One region of the Marinobacter sediminum genome, then DNA from elsewhere that is predicted to be linked to it. Evidence: predicted binding sites of a transcription regulator. Region 1 holds the regulator's gene; the other holds the start of a gene.
The links. Region 1 encodes FliA, which starts transcription of late flagellar genes. Its sites were predicted from a motif close to CTAAAGTTTNNNNNNNNNNNGCCGNTAA; they were not measured.
Positions count from the first base shown of each region.

Region 2: a site for FliA is predicted at 2,622-2,649, ahead of KFJ24_RS08295 (methyl-accepting chemotaxis protein). Genes of this name have one in related genera too.

Region 1 is NZ_JAGTWY010000001.1:723,201-731,188, forward strand. Features, by position in the region: gene flhA (flagellar biosynthesis protein FlhA) at 1-1,965, shown strand, start outside; gene flhF (flagellar biosynthesis protein FlhF) at 2,025-3,338, shown strand; gene KFJ24_RS03540 (MinD/ParA family protein) at 3,442-4,254, shown strand; gene KFJ24_RS03545 (RNA polymerase sigma factor FliA) at 4,286-5,029, shown strand; gene cheY (chemotaxis response regulator CheY) at 5,192-5,575, shown strand; gene KFJ24_RS03555 (protein phosphatase CheZ) at 5,596-6,381, shown strand; gene KFJ24_RS03560 (chemotaxis protein CheA) at 6,399-7,988, shown strand, end outside.
Region 2 is NZ_JAGTWY010000001.1:1,734,926-1,742,913, reverse strand. Features, by position in the region: gene KFJ24_RS08310 (DUF1631 domain-containing protein) at 1-990, shown strand, start outside; gene ampD (1,6-anhydro-N-acetylmuramyl-L-alanine amidase AmpD) at 1,115-1,690, shown strand; gene KFJ24_RS08300 (histidine kinase) at 1,691-2,578, shown strand; gene KFJ24_RS08295 (methyl-accepting chemotaxis protein) at 2,702-4,732, shown strand; gene KFJ24_RS08290 (cob(I)yrinic acid a,c-diamide adenosyltransferase) at 4,760-5,317, opposite strand; gene KFJ24_RS08285 (ketopantoate reductase family protein) at 5,331-6,224, opposite strand; gene KFJ24_RS08280 (valine--tRNA ligase) at 6,229-7,988, opposite strand, start outside.

The DNA.
Region 1 (7,988 bases):
GTTCTGCTGGTGGCAACATTGCTGCGCCTCGCCCTGAATGTGGCATCAACCCGTATCGTCCTGCTGGACGGACATGAAGGCGGCGATGCCGCGGGTAAGGTCATCGAATCTTTCGGCGCCGTGTTGATTGGTGGTAACTACGCTGTCGGTCTGGTGGTCTTCGCTATCCTGATGATTATCAACTTCCTCGTCGTTACCAAGGGTGCCGGCCGGGTTTCTGAAGTCAGTGCCCGCTTTACCCTGGACGCCATGCCCGGCAAGCAGATGGCTATTGATGCCGATCTCAACGCCGGCCTGATCAATCAGGAAGAGGCAAAGCACCGGCGGTCTGAGATTGCCCAGGAAGCGGACTTCTACGGTTCCATGGATGGTGCTTCGAAGTTTGTGAAAGGCGATGCTGTTGCCGGTTTGTTGATTCTGGCGATCAATATTATCGGTGGTGTGGCCATTGGTATGCTGCAGCACGATCTTGATTTTGGCCTTGCCATGCAGCGGTATGCACTGCTGACCATTGGTGACGGTCTCGTTGCCCAGATTCCCTCACTGTTACTCTCTACCTCTGCCGCGATCATGGTGACCCGGGTTACCTCCAGCCAGGACATGGGGGGGCAGATTCTGCAGCAGATGTTCAGTGCGCCAAAAGCACTGGCCATTGCAGCCGCCATTCTCATTATTCTGGGTCTGGTCCCGGGTATGCCGCATGTGGCGTTTCTTGGTCTGGGCAGCCTGGCTGCCGGGGCGGCCTGGTATATCTGGAAACACGAACGTCAGACCGTGGAAGAGGATGGTGTGTTCCCCGGTCGTGGCGGTGCTGGTGGGGTGCCCCGCCCGGCGGGTCGTGACCTGCCCCCGGGTGGCGATGCCGGCGGCGATCAGAACAGGCAGTTGCCTGCACCAGGCGAAACCAAGGAGCTTGGCTGGGATGATGTGGCGACGGTCGATATTGTTGGTCTTGAAGTGGGCTACCGCCTGATTCCCCTGGTCGACAAATCCCAGGGAGGCCAGTTACTGAGCCGTATCAAGGGTGTCCGTAAGAAGCTCTCGCAGGATCTGGGTTTTCTGATGCCCTCGGTGCATATCCGGGACAACCTGGACCTGATGCCCAATGTTTACAGAATTACTTTGATGGGTGTGACCATCGCCGAGGCGGAGATCCACCCGGATCGCGAGTTGGCGATTGATCCCGGTCAGGTGTTTGGCAAGGTAGAAGGTATTGAAGGCAAGGATCCTGCGTTCGGCCTTGATGCCTGCTGGATCGAGCCCGACAAGAAGGACCAGGCCCAGACCCTTGGCTATACCGTAGTGGATGCCAGCACTGTCGTTGCGACCCACCTGAACCAGGTGCTCCAGAAGCATGCCCATGAACTTCTGGGCCATGAAGAAGTTCAGAAATGGCTGGATCAGTTGGAAAAGGTTTCGCCCAAGCTGGCGGAGGAGCTGGTCCCGACGACTGTTTCCATCAGCCTGCTGCTCAAGGTGTTGCAGAACCTCCTGAAAGAGGAGGTGCCCATTCGTGATATGCGCTCCATTGCCGAGTCTGTCGTCAACGTCCACCCCAAGAGCCAGGATCCGAAACTGCTGACGACCATGGCCCGCCAATCCTTGCGTCGCATGATTGTCCAGAGCATCTGCGGTAACGAGTCAGAGATTCCGGTGATTACTCTGGACCCGGATCTGGAACAGTTATTGCTAAAGTCTGTTCAACAGAGTCAACAATCCGGCGGTCAGGAAGACATTGGCCTGGTTCTTGAGCCGAACATGGTGGAAAAGCTGCAGCGTTCCCTGCAGGACAGCGTCCAGCGCCAGGAAATGCTCGGAAAACCGGCGATCTTGCTGGTTTCCGGCCCGCTGCGACCGGTATTGGCGAAGTTTGCGAGCTATGGAGTGGAGCGGTTACACGTGCTCTCGTACCAGGAAGTACCGGACAACAAACAGATCACTATCGTGGCGTCCGTCGGTCAGTGACCGGGTGGACGGCAAAGCGGCCAGCGCAACACGGCGTTGCCGGTGGAGGATGAAACAGCATGAAAGTAAAACGGTTTTTCGCTCAGAGCATGGCAGAAGCGCTGAAGCAGGTCAGCGAGCAAATGGGGCCGGACGCCGTGATCCTTTCCAATCGCCGGGTAGACGGCGGCGTCGAAATCGTGACGGCGCTGGACTACGACGAAAATATGGCGCGCCAGAGCCTTGGTGATAAGGCTCAGGAAGCAACCAATGGCTCCCGCCTGGCTGAGATGCAGGCGGATCAGCATCGCAGGCTGGAAGACGAACTTGGGCGGTCCAGGGATCGTATTCGCGAAGTGCGGGAACAACGGTCGAAGGTTGGTGCTTCCTACGGCGGAGCGTCCTTTGCCGATTTGCGCGAGGCGGCCTCGACCGGTTTTGCAGAACCTGAAACATCGGGTTTTGCGGCGCCTCAAAACGTTCCGGGTACAAATGGCTATTCTGATGAGCTGGCCCAGATGCGGGCTGAAATCAGTTCCCTGCGTGACATGGTGAGCGGAGGGCAGCCGGCCGAGCCGGCAAAGCCTGCCGGCAACGCGGTACAGCAACGTCTGGCCGAGCGTCTTTTCGAGTTCGGCCTCAGCAGCGAGCTTGCCGGTTCTTTGTCCCGTCGCCATAAGGGCGGGCGCCTGGATGAAGGCTGGAAACAGTCCCTGAAGATGCTGGCGACAGGTGTGCGAACATCCCGGCACGAATGGCTGGATGAGGGCGGTGTTTATGCACTGGTTGGGCCGACCGGTTCGGGCAAGACCACAACCATCGGTAAACTGGCGGCCCGTCATGTGTTGCGTCATGGTTCCGATTCGCTGGTTCTGGTGACAACCGACAGATACCGCGTTGCCGCACACGAGCAACTGTTTGTGTTTGGTCGTATCCTTAATGTCCCGGTAAGGGTCGTGGATGAGAGTCATTCCCTGGACGATATTCTGGACGAGCTGTCCGATCGCCATCTTGTTCTGATCGATACTGCCGGCCTGACCAGTTCTGACAAGGGCTACCAGGAACAACTGGCTGAACTGGCTCGCAGTCACCACAATATTCGGACCCATCTTGTGGTTTCGGCCACCAGTCAGCCGCGCATCATGAAATCCGTCTGGCATTGCTATAAGATGGCTAATCTTGCGGGCTGCGTGATGACAAAAATTGACGAAGCCCTGACGCTCGGAGAGTCTCTCGGGTTCGTTATGGAGACCGGTTTACCGGTGGCCTATTACACCGATGGACAAAAGATTCCCGAGGATTTGCACCATGCTGAAGCCATTCCGTTGGTGCGGCTGGCCGTGGAGCGGCTGAAAAAACTCCAGCAACAACAGGCGGTCGCAGAAGGGGCCTGACCTATTGAAGGCTGTCATCGGATGACGGAGTATACGGTGTATAAATCCGGCTTCGTTCTGATACAGCGAGCCCCGGCAAAACTGGTGAGAGAAAAGATTCAGTATGAGCAGAGCACGTCCGGTACAGGTGATAGCAGTTTCCGGCGGAAAAGGGGGAGTCGGCAAGAGTAACGTGTCGGTCAACCTTGGAATCGCCCTGGCCGAGAAAGGCCGTCGAGTGGTGTTGCTGGACGCCGATCTGGGTCTCGCGAATATTGACGTGCTGCTCGGTATAACCGCAAACAGAAACCTTTCTGATGTGCTGGCCGGAGAGTGCGACCTCAAGGATGTTTTGGTTAATGGCCCGGGCGGCATAAAGATTGTTCCCGCTTCCTCGGGTACCCAGCGCATGACCCAGCTCAGCCCTATGGAGCATGCCGGCCTGATCAACGCATTCAGCGAACTGGGGGATCAGATAGATGTCCTGATCGTTGATACCGCCGCCGGCATTTCGGAATCGGTTGTCAGCTTTCTCAGGGCTTCCCAGGAACTATTGCTGGTGGTGTGTGACGAGCCTACGTCCATCACGGATGCCTATGCATTGATCAAGCTCATGAACCGGGATTACGGCACCAACCGGTTCCGTATTCTGGCCAATCAGGTCCGAAACGAGCAGGAAGGCCGTCATCTTTTTGAAAAACTGACTCGGGTCACCGAGCGTTTTCTGGATGTGGCATTACAATACGTGGGCATGGTCCCTTTTGACGAAGCTGTCAAAAAAGCGGTACAACGTCAGCGTGCCGTCCTGGATGCTTATCCCCGAGCAAAAGCATCGTTGGCAATCAAAGCGCTCGCAGAAAAAGTCGACAACTGGCCACTGCCATCCTCTCCCCGCGGGCATCTCGAATTTTTTGTGGAGCGGCTCGTCGAAGTCTGAATCTGATCCAGTCAAAAACAAAACCGGATACATGACATTGACGAAAAACCTGGGAATCTACCAGCAGTCAGGCGCGAAAAGTGCTTCTCTACTTGTCGAGGAGCACGCCCCGCTAGTCAAGAAGATTGCCCTGCACCTCATGGCAAGGTTGCCGGCGTCTGTGCAACTGGAGGACCTGATGCAGGCCGGAATGATCGGACTGCTGGAGGCCGCACAGCGTTATAGTTCCGCCAAAGGTGCTACGTTTGAAACCTATGCCGGTATCAGGATACGGGGCGCCATGGTGGATGAGATCCGCAAGGGCGACTGGGTGCCCCGATCCGTTCACCGCAACGCCCGCCGAATTTCCCAGGCAATTAAAACGGTTGAAGACCGTCTTGGCCGTGAAGCCCAGGACCTGGAAGTTGCCGAAGAGTTAGGTCTCGACCTTTCCGAGTATCATTCCTCGCTTTCTGATGCCAACAGTGGACGACTTTTTAGCCTTGATGAGCTCAATGAATCCGGAGAACTGCCGATAGAAGAGACAGAGGCCAGTGATAATCCGCTGGATGATCTGACTTCGGGTGCTTTTCGGCGGAACCTGGCAGAAGCCATCGAGGATCTGCCCGAGCGGGAAAAATTGGTGCTGAGCCTGTATTACCAGGAGGAGCTGAATCTCAAGGAGATCGGGGCGGTGCTCGGGGTGAGTGAAAGCAGGGTCAGCCAGATTCACAGTCAGGCCGCATTGCGATTACGCGGGCGTCTGTCCGGCTGGCGTCAGGAGTCAGGCGCTTAGGCGACGGTTGATGTGTCCGGACCATGGTTGTCTGTAGTTTTTGGTAACCGATGCTTTACAACCACAACAAACATCAGACAATAAGCGTTTAAAACAGCGGCCTGGCTAGATTTCAAGCACAAAGGTCAAACGAATTCCGGGTGTTACTAACTGGAGGTCCCATTGGACAAGAACATGAAAATTCTCATCGTGGACGACTTTTCCACGATGCGACGGATCATCAAGAACCTGTTGCGCGATCTCGGCTTCAGCAATACCGACGAGGCGGACGACGGCAATACGGCACTGCCGATGCTGAAAAGTGGCAAGTATGATTTTCTGGTGACCGACTGGAACATGCCGGGTATGTCTGGTTTCGATTTGCTGAAAGCGGTTCGTGCCGATGAAGATCTGAAAACCCTGCCAGTGCTTATGGTGACAGCCGAGGCCAAGCGGGACCAGATCGTAGCGGCGGCCCAGGCCGGTGTGAACGGCTATGTTGTTAAACCGTTCACGGCGGCGGTTCTCAAGGAAAAGATCGAGAAAATCTTTGAACGTATTCAGTAATCAGAGATCGGATGGCTCTAATGAGCGATAGTAACAAGAACCATCAGGGCCTTGAACCAGAGGTAACCGAAAAGCTCCAGCGTCAGGCTGCGGACCTGTCTGAAAGCGTTCAGGCCGGCGATTACGCCAGGGCCATGACCCTGATTAATGACTTGAGCGAGGTCAGGGATCAGAGTCTCTATCGCGAAGTCGGCCGGCTGACGCGCAGCCTTCATGAGGCAATCCGAAACTTCCAGGTAGACCCCCGTAATGCCGAACAAAAGGAAGCACTGTCAAAAATGACAGATGCCTCTGATCGTCTTGAATACGTGGTTCAGATGACCAGCCAGGCCGCTAATCGGACCATGGACCTGGTGGAAGAGACCATGCCGGTGGCTCATACCGTTCGAGACGAGGCAGTAGCTCTGCGGGATGAATGGCAGCGTCTGAGGCGTCGGGAAATGCAGCCGGCGGAGTTCCGGGAATTGTATGGCCGCATTGATCGCTTCTTTGGCAGCCTGACGACCGATGCCGACACCATTTACAACAATCTCTCCGAGATTCTCATGGCCCAGGATTTCCAGGATCTTACCGGTCAGGTTATTCAGAGGGTCACGACGCTGGTGAAGGAGGTTGAAGAACAGATGCTTGGCCTGGTGGTAATGGCCAGTCATGTGGATCAGATCACGGGTACAGTGCATCAGCTTGATGATGCAGAAGTGTCCGCCGAACAGGGGGTTGGGCCCCAGATCAAGGCCGATGAGCGTGAAGATGTAGTCTCGGGACAGGACGATGTCGACGACCTGCTGTCCAGTCTCGGTTTCTGAATAAATGAGGGTAAAGCATGGCGTTTGATGCTGATGAAGAGATCTTGCAGGACTTCCTTGTTGAAGCTGGCGAGATACTCGAAAAGCTGTCTGAGCAGTTGGTAGATCTTGAACAACACCCGGACGACAGCGATCTGCTCAACGCCATTTTCCGTGGTTTTCATACCGTTAAGGGCGGCGCAGGTTTTTTGCAGCTTGATGCCCTCGTTAATTGCTGCCACTCCGCCGAGAATGTGTTTGATATCCTGCGTAACCACAAGCGCAAGGTAGACTCGGAGTTGATGGACGTTGTTCTGGAAGCCCTGGACAACGTCAACGCCATGTTCGAGCAGGTCCGGAACCACGAAGACCTCACGCCCGCCCCGGACAATCTGATTGCAGCGCTTGACGCCCTTGCCAAGCCTCAAGGAAAAGCTCCTGAACCTGTTGCAGAAGAGCCTGTGAGCACTTCGGGCGATTCGGATGATGGTGGTGATATCACCGATGACGAATTTGAGCAGCTACTTGATGCTTTGCACGGTGGCAGTACCCCTGGTCAATCTGCAGCAGAGGAAACGGGTAAAGCGGGCGGTGATTCAGGTGAAGCCGGGGACGCCTCCGGTGATGATGAAATCACCGACGATGAATTTGAAGCTTTACTCGATGATCTGCATGGCAAGGGTCAGTTTGCCGGTGCACCGGCGGCTGAGGAGACCAGGGATGATGAGGATTCAAAGCCAGAAAGCTCCGGTGGCAAGGGCGATGACCTGATCACCGACGACGAATTTGAGAAGTTGCTGGATGACCTGCACGGTCAGGGCGGGAGCCCAACTGCCTCGGATACGAAGGCTCCGAAAGCTGCCCCCGCTGCAAGCAGTAAGCCCGAAGAGCCAAATGCGAAACCAGAACCGAAGCCTGTTGATAAACCGGCGGCGCCAGCGAGGGACACAGCCCCGGCGGCAGAGACCACCGTTCGTGTCGATACCAAGCGCCTGGACGACATCATGAACATGGTTGGTGAACTCGTTTTGGTGCGCAACCGCTTGCAGCGTCTGGGTTCTGAGAGTGAAGACGAACACATGCACAAGGCTGTGTCCAATCTGGATGTGGTGACCACTGATCTTCAGGCTGCTGTGATGCAAACCCGTATGCAGCCGATCAAGAAAGTGTTTGGTCGCTTTCCCAGGGTAGTACGTGACCTTGCCAGGAACCTGAAAAAGGAAGTGAGCCTGGTAATGCATGGGGAAGATACCGACCTGGACAAAAACCTGGTCGAGGCCCTGTCTGATCCGCTGGTTCACCTGGTGCGCAATTCAGTGGATCACGGGATTGAAGCCCCTGACATTCGGGAGAAGGCAGGCAAACCTCGGCAAGGCACGGTTACGCTGTCTGCCGAGCAGGAGGGCGATCATATTCTTCTCTCCATTCAGGATGACGGCGCTGGTATGGACGCTGAAGTCCTGCGCCGCAAGGCCGTCGAGAAGGGTATCTATGAACAGGATGCGGCTGATCGCCTCACGGATAACGAATGCTTTAACCTGATTTTTGCAGCAGGCTTTTCCACAAAAGAGCAGATTTCCGACGTCTCCGGTCGTGGCGTGGGCATGGATGTGGTCAAGACCAAGATT
Region 2 (7,988 bases), 1.0 Mb from region 1:
AAAATCGAAGAAGTGGTGGACAGGGTTCTGAATGAGTTCACCGACAATGTTCATTTATTCGAGGAGCTCCTGGACGACTTCCGGCACTTCATGGACCTTGACCGGCGTCGCCGGGAACTGGTTGAGCAGAGGCTGCGGGACGCGGAGGAAGGCCGAGCCAAACAGGAACAGGCGTCCGAGGCGGCTAACCAGCTTGTTCGGGATCAGCTTTCTGACCGGGACGTTCCGGAACCGGTCAGTGAGCTCTTGAACGAGGCCTGGTCCAAGTATCTGCAGTGGGTTGTCTTACGGGAAGGTGAGGGCAGCGAGCGCTGGAGCGAGGCGCGAAGCCTGACAGAGCGCCTGGTTTGGAGCGTAGATCCAAGGCCATTAACCGATTCCACCCGGAGTGACTTGCTTCGCGCGATCCCCTCAATCGTTGATGACTTGCGCAAGGCACTACAGGATATTTCCTGGGATCCGTTTGCCACCGACTCGATTATTCGGGATCTGGAGCTTGTTCACGTTGATGTATTCCAGCGGCTGGTCACCGCACCGTCCCGCTCTGAGTCGTCTGCTGATGAGCCTGCCTCCAGGACCTATAGCCCGGACACCAAACCGAATGGCGGCGAATCGCCGGTCGAGCCCCTGAACGAACCGGCTTACGCCGTTGAAGCCCCAGACGTGGCAGCGTCAGCTGATGCTCCAGCCGCAAGCGCGGAAGCGGTTCCCCCTCAATGGCTTGATCGTGCTGATAGCCTCCGGGTTGGTTCATGGATCGAGTTATCCAAAGAAGGCGGCAAAGTGCGATGCAAACTGGCAGCCTTCATAAAGGCGACTGGTAAGTACATTTTCGTCAACCGGAGCGGCGCCAAAGTTGCGGAATATCATCGCCACGAACTTGGCCTGGCTCTGGCCGAGGGTGACATCAGCATGCTGGATGATGGCCTGATTTTCGACAGGGCGCTGGAATCCATCATTGATAACCTTCGTAGCAGTCGCAAGGACTAAAGGCGTAGTAACTCCGTTCACTTTGTGCTTCAATCAGGGCATGCTCTAACGCCCTGATACCTTTGGATTTACCTTGCCCGATTCAGACGTCGTCCCAGTCCGTCAGGCCGTCTCTGCTGACGACATCAAAACGCTTCGCTCAACCGGCAGAGTGCCCGGCTCGCACTGGTGTCCTTCCCCCAATTTCGGTCCCCGGCCAGAAGGCGCTTCTATCAGTTTGCTGGTGGTTCATAACATCAGCTTGCCGCCGGGGCAGTTTGGTGGCCCCGAGATTGAGGAGTTCTTCTGTAACCGCCTCGACTGCTCTGCCCATCCCTATTTTGAAACCCTCGCAGACATCCAGGTTTCAGCGCACATACTCATAAGGCGTGACGGCTCCCTGATACAGTTTGTCAGTTTGCTGGAGCGTGCCTGGCATGCCGGCCGCTCCTGTTTCCAGGGCGAGGAGGAGTGCAATGACTTCTCAATTGGTATTGAACTGGAAGGAACCGATGAGATTCCCTATACCGACGCCCAATACCGCTCGCTGGCGAAGGTATCGCATCTTGCGATGGCGGCCTGGCCTGAGATTACTCCCGAACGCCTGACCGGACATTGTGATATCGCCCCCGGGCGGAAAACGGATCCCGGGCCTGCTTTTGACTGGAAGCACTTCCAGGCGTTGCTAGCCAATTCATCTCCCACAGAGGAGGGTGCCTGAATGGTTCTGATCGTTTTTTTGCTGGCCTATATGCTGCGGCGAAGGCTCGATACTCTCGACAAGCTCTCCGGCGATAAACTCTGGCGGCATTGGTTTCGCCAGGCCGCGAAAGTAGAGGCAGGTCATGAGACCGGAATGACCGCCGGCCTGGCTCTGGTTACCCTGCCGGCGCTGCTTTTGGGGTTGGCTGTATATATTCTTGATGCCTCGGGTTGGAGGTTGGCCGGGTATCCGCTTGAGTTCCTGGTTCTGACCCTGATGATGGGCGTGCCCGGCTGGCGGCATGCTTTGCGTGTCTACGCAGATTCCTGGCATCGCGGAGATATGCAGGCGGCATGGCACTACATCCAGGACCGCTTGCCGGCGGAAGAAAGAGGGGCAGCTGTGTCTCCCGAGGCCATGCATTTGTCCTTTTCGAAGGCGATGATGCTGGCTGTTTTTCAGCGTTTCTTCCTGGTTGGCTTCTGGTATGTGGTCGGCGGTATCGGGTTTGCAGTTCTGGCTCGCGGGCTGGTCGCGTTGGCCGAACAATGGCCTCATGCGGCGGCCAGACCCCGGTTTGCGCGCCTGGCAGAACTGATGGCGTGGATACCGTCCCGGCTGCTTTCACTGACCTTTGGTGTTGCCGGGGATCTTGCGGGCTGGCTTCGGGAAACCCGCTCAACCTTCACCGGAATAAGGAAAAACGCAGGGGACGTCCTAATGATTTCCGCCAATGGGTCGTTAACCGGTTATGCGCTGGATCCCGCCAAATTTTCGCGGATTCATCCTGAGGAATGGACTGACTTTGGAGGGCGTAGCCTGAGTGCGATAAGGGATTTGCTCAACCGGAGCATGCTGGTATGGATATGTTTGCTCGCGTTGCTTGTGATTTCGGGAATTGTCTGAACTCACAAAGTTAATAGCGATTACATTTCAATAACAAATAATACTTTAGTATTTAGGGCGTTAGGCGACAATAGAAAAAAAGAACAACAATTCAGTTGTTAAGGTTCCAGCGAGAGGGCAAACGTGAAGCGACTCATTAATCCCGCCATAGCTTTGATGAACCGGCTGCCCATGGTCTACAAGTTCAGCCTCATCAGTATACTTTTCCTGTTACCCATTGGCGGATTGTCCTGGCTGGTGATGACCGAGCTCAATCAATCGGTGCGAACCATGACCCGTGGCGTGGAGGGGCTTGAGCAATTGCAGAGTGCAGAGCAGTTGTTGGCGGCATCCATTGACTATCGTGACTATCAGGCACCGGGAGTTCTCAAGAATCAGGACCAATTGCTGGCCGAATCGAGAAAGGCGGCTGAGCGGATCGATGCTGCTTTTGAGACTCTGGCTTCGGAGCCGCGATCTTTCGATACATCGGGGGCATGGGCGGAACAGGTCGCGTCGCTCAGGCAGGACTGGGATGCGCTGAAATCGGATGACAGTTACCAGGGCAGTATCGATCCCCAGTTCAAGTACTATCAGGAATTCGTGCAAAAGGTGCTTGCCCTGTTGCCCGCAACGATCGAAATTTCCGGGTTGAGTCAGGGCGCATCCCGGGAAAACCTTCTCCTTCTGGGGCTGCTTCAGGAATCTCTTCCAGAGACCCGGGCCGTTATAGGGCGTGCCCGTGCCTATGGCATATTCGCGCTTGTTGAAGGGCAGGTTGGTTATGCGCTTAGCGAGACACTTAACGGTATTTACGATCAGCTTACTAACCGGGCTTCTCTGTTGTTGCCGGCACTTTCAGTATCGACGGATGCCTCGCAGCGCCTGGCCGAAGAGGCTTCCGGCACCATCGAACGGGTGAACGACAGTTTGATGGCGGTTCGCGATGCCCTGGACCTGAACGTTATTACCCCGATGCGTCTTGAGATGCCCTGGAAAGAATATGATGCGCTGATTAACACGCAACTGGAGCATTATGATGCGCTTAGCACAGTGATTTTCGATACGGTGAGCGACAACCTGTCTTCGCGGCTGGAGCGGGAGGTGAACCAGCGTCGCTTGATCGTGGTTGCATTGTTAGCGATTCTGCTTGTTGTGGTTTACCTGTATGTCGGCTTCTTCATGTCTGTTCGTACAGCCATTAATCGCTTTACCGAGGCGGCCCGCAACGTGGCAGCAGGCGATATGACCACCCATATTCAATTGCGTAACCGGGATGAGCTGGGAGAGCTGACCAGCGAGTTCAATAACATGACCGACCGTATTGCCGAACTGGTTCGCTCGGTCAGTCGGACGACGTCAGATGTTGATCAGCAGGCAGCCAGGGTAAAGGATACCGCTTCGGCGAACAGCGAAGCGGTTGCCCGCCAGATGGAGGAGAGTGGCCAGATCAATGAGGCCATGAACCAGATGGTAGAGGCAGTTCACGAAGTGACGGAGAGTGCTCACAGAGTGGCCGACAGCGCCGGCACCGCTGAGAGTGACACGGAGACTGGCCGGGAAGTGGTGGCAGATACTGTGGAGACTATTAACCGCCTGGCCACGGAGATTTCCGGGGCGGTCGATGTGATCAACCGGGTCAGTAAGGATAGCGATAACATCAGCCAGGTGCTGATTGAGATCAAAGCCATTGCCGGACAGACCAACCTGCTGGCCCTGAATGCGGCTATCGAAGCAGCGCGCGCCGGTGAGCAGGGGCGGGGATTTGCGGTTGTTGCAGATGAAGTGCGCTCATTGTCTCAGCGTACTCACAAATCCACCGAAGAGATCGAGGGTATGATTTCACGGTTGCAGAGCGGTGTTAAGGACGCTGTATCTGCAATGACCAACAGCCGTGATGTGACTGAAACGACGGTTCAGAAGTCCGGTCAGGTTACCGAGGCGCTTGATCGTATTGCCCGTGGTATCGCCATTATTGTTGATATGAGTCACCAGATTGCCCAGGCGGCGGAAGAGCAATCGGCTGTGGCCAAGGATGTGAACGTCAACGTTGAGAAGATTGGTGAACTGGGCCATAAGACCGCTGCCAACGCAGAGGAAACGCTGGGCTCTTCCCGGGAAATGTCCGAACTGACCGCTTCTCTTCAGCGTCTGGTTGAAGCTTTCAAAGTTTAAGGCGTTGTTTTGAAGAAAAATCCGGCCTTAGAGGCCGGATTTTTTTTGTTCCCACAAGATCTCTTCTCCGCCATCCCGGCGTGCCAGTGCCCTTGCAATCACAAATAACAGATCTGAAAGCCGGTTAAGGTAATGTCTGGAAGCGGTATTGATTGAATCCTCGTGTCCCAGAGCCACCACAATGCGCTCAGCCCTCCGGCATACGGCGCGAGCCAGATGACACTGGGCAGCGGCAGGCGATCCGCCGGGAAGAACAAAGTTCTTGAGGGGAGGAAGGTGCTCATTGTGTTGGTCGAGGGTCTGTTCCAGCCATTCTATATGGTCATCCCCGATCACCCGGCTGCCGGGAATCGCAAACTCGCCGCCGAGGTCGAACAGGTGGTGCTGGATTCTCCGTAAGCTCTCGATCAGTTCGTCGTCGCTGTCGAGTGTCTCGATCAGCAAACCGATATGGCAATTCAGTTCATCGGCGGTGCCCATGGCCTCAACACGCTGGGCATTCTTGGCAATCCGGTTGCCATCTGCAAGTCCGGTTGAGCCATCATCTCCGGTGCGGGTGTAAATCTTGGAAAGTCGATTGCCCATCGGTGTGCTCCTGTTAATTTGGCGACAGTAGTTTTACCTGCTCAGTCAGCATTTGGTTCACTGGTGTCGGGATTTCGAGGGTGTTGCCCAGGCGGACCAGGTAGCCGTTGATGAAATCGATCTCGGTCTTGCGGCCTGCCAGCATATCACTACGCATGGAAGACGTATTCCTGGCGGTATTGCACGCCACTGTCTCGATCTGTTGCCGAAGCGTTTCTGCGCCTTCATTCCTTTGACCGTTCGCTGTCATGAGGCGGGCGATCTCGTTGCACAGGGAATCGATATTCTGCTGGTAAAGTTCTGAACTCAGGATCTCACCGTTGGCGCAATTGAGGATGGCGGTGAAAGGGTTGATGCCAGCATTGATCACCAGTTTTTGCCATAGCCGGTTTAGAATGTCGCGTTCAGGGTGAATCGTAAGGCCGCTTGCGGCAAGCCGCTTTACTGTGGGGCTGACGTGGTGCCCGGCTTCCTCGTTCAAGGCTCCGATCCAGGTTTGTCCCGAGCCGGCATGAATGACCCGATCGACATCTGGGCGGTTTGCCCCTTCTGTGGTACTGGCGGCCAGCACCGGGCGATCTGGCCAGTGTTCGGCTACCGCCTGCTGGCTGCCGAGCCCGTTCTGGAACAATACGAGAGGAAGGTTGTCCGGGAAGAGGTCAATAAAGTCCGAGATGGCTTTCAGGGTGTCGCCGGCCTTGGTCGTTACAAGCAGGAGGTCAACCGGGTCCCCTGGCACCAGCCAGGGGACGGAAATGTCGCTGACCGAGCCGTCGAGCTGCTGCAAGCGAAACGCCACTGGACCCTCGCTTGAGGCGCCTGGTCGGGGCACAAAGGCCACGTCACCCGCAGGCAGAGAGGCGGCCCAGAGCCGCCCCAATGAGCCTGCGCCCAGAATGGCAATCATGCCGTCACATGGCCTCTATGTCGGCTCGCTGTTCGCTGAGGCGGGACAGGCTGCCCTGGGCATCCCGGAGCTTTTCCTGTTCCTTCTCCACCACCTCGGCTGGCGCCTTGGCGGTGAATTTCTCGTTGCCCAGCTTGCCTTCCAGGCGGCCAATTTCCTTCTGCAGGCGTTCAAGCTCCTTGTCCAGTCGCTTGAGCTCCGCGTCCTTGTCGATCAGGCCGGCCATGGGTACCAGTACTTCCATCTCGCCCACGAGCTGGGTCGCTGACATCGGCGCTTTGTCGCCTTCAAACCATTCCAGGCTTTCGAGCTTCGCCAGAGATGCCAGGAACTGTCGGTTGTCGTCCATGCGGCGCTTGTCTTCCGCGTCTTTGCCGCGCAGCAGGACCGGAATTTTCTTCGCCGGGGAAATGTTCATCTCGCCGCGAATGTTCCGAACGGCAACGATCACACCCTTGAGCCAGTCAATATCGGCGGCAACGGCCGGATCCTGCTTGCTGCTGTCAGGCTGCGGGTAGGGCTGCAACATGATGCTGTCGCCAGACTTGCCGGCCAGTGGTGAAATGCGCTGCCAGATCTCCTCGGTAATGAACGGCATGATCGGGTGAGCAACCCGCAGCACCGCTTCCAATACACGGACCAGTGTGCGGCGGGTGCCGCGTTTGGCCTCGGCGCTGGCGCTCTCGTCGTTCAGGGCCGGCTTTGACAGCTCCAGGTACCAGTCGCAGTACTCGTTCCAGATAAACTCGTAGAGTGCGTAAGCCGCCAGGTCGAAACGGTACTGGTCCAGGTAGCGTACGACATCCTGCTCGCACTTCTGGAGTTCACTGATGATCCAGCGGTCGGCCAGCGAGAGTTCCACCGGCTCATCGTTCACGCCGCAGTCTTCACCTTCGGTGTTCATCAGCACGTAACGGGCGGCGTTCCACAGCTTGTTACAGAAGTTGCGGTAGCCTTCCAGGCGCTTCATGTCCCAGTTGATGTCACGACCGGTGGTGGCCATGGCTGCCAGGGTAAAGCGCAGGGCGTCGGTGCCATGGGCAGCGATGCCTTCCGGGAACTCCTTCTGCGTGCGCTTGCCGATCTTCTCGGCCAGCTTCGGCTGCATCAGGTTACCGGTGCGTTTTTCCAGCAGATCGTCCAGGCCGATGCCGTCGATCATGTCCAGGGGATCGATGACGTTGCCCTTGGACTTGGACATCTTGTCCCCGTGCTCGTCCCGGATCAGGCCGGTCACATACACGGTATGGAAAGGTACCTGCGGCGTGCCGTCTTCATTCTTCATGAAGTGCATGGTCATCATGATCATCCGGGCGACCCAGAAGAAGATGATGTCAAAGCCGGTGACCAGCACATCGGTCGGGTGGAAATTCTTCAGGCGCTCTGTGATTTCCGGCCAGCCCAGGGTGCCAAAGGTCCAGAGTGCGGAGCTGAACCAGGTGTCCAGGACGTCCTCGTCCTGTGCCAGTTCGAGATCGCCGGACAGGTTGTGCTTCTGGCGCACTTCCTCTTCGCTGCGGCCTACGTAGATGTTGCCCTCCGCGTCGTACCAGGCCGGAATGCGATGGCCCCACCAGAGCTGGCGGGAAATGCACCAGTCCTGGATGTCACGCATCCAGGAGAAGTACATGTTCTCGTACTGCTTGGGCACGAACTGGATGCGACCGTCTTCGACCGCCTCGATCGCGGGTTTGGCCAGGGTCTTGGCATCAGCGAACCACTGATCGGTAAGCATCGGTTCGATAATCAGTCCGGAGCGGTCGC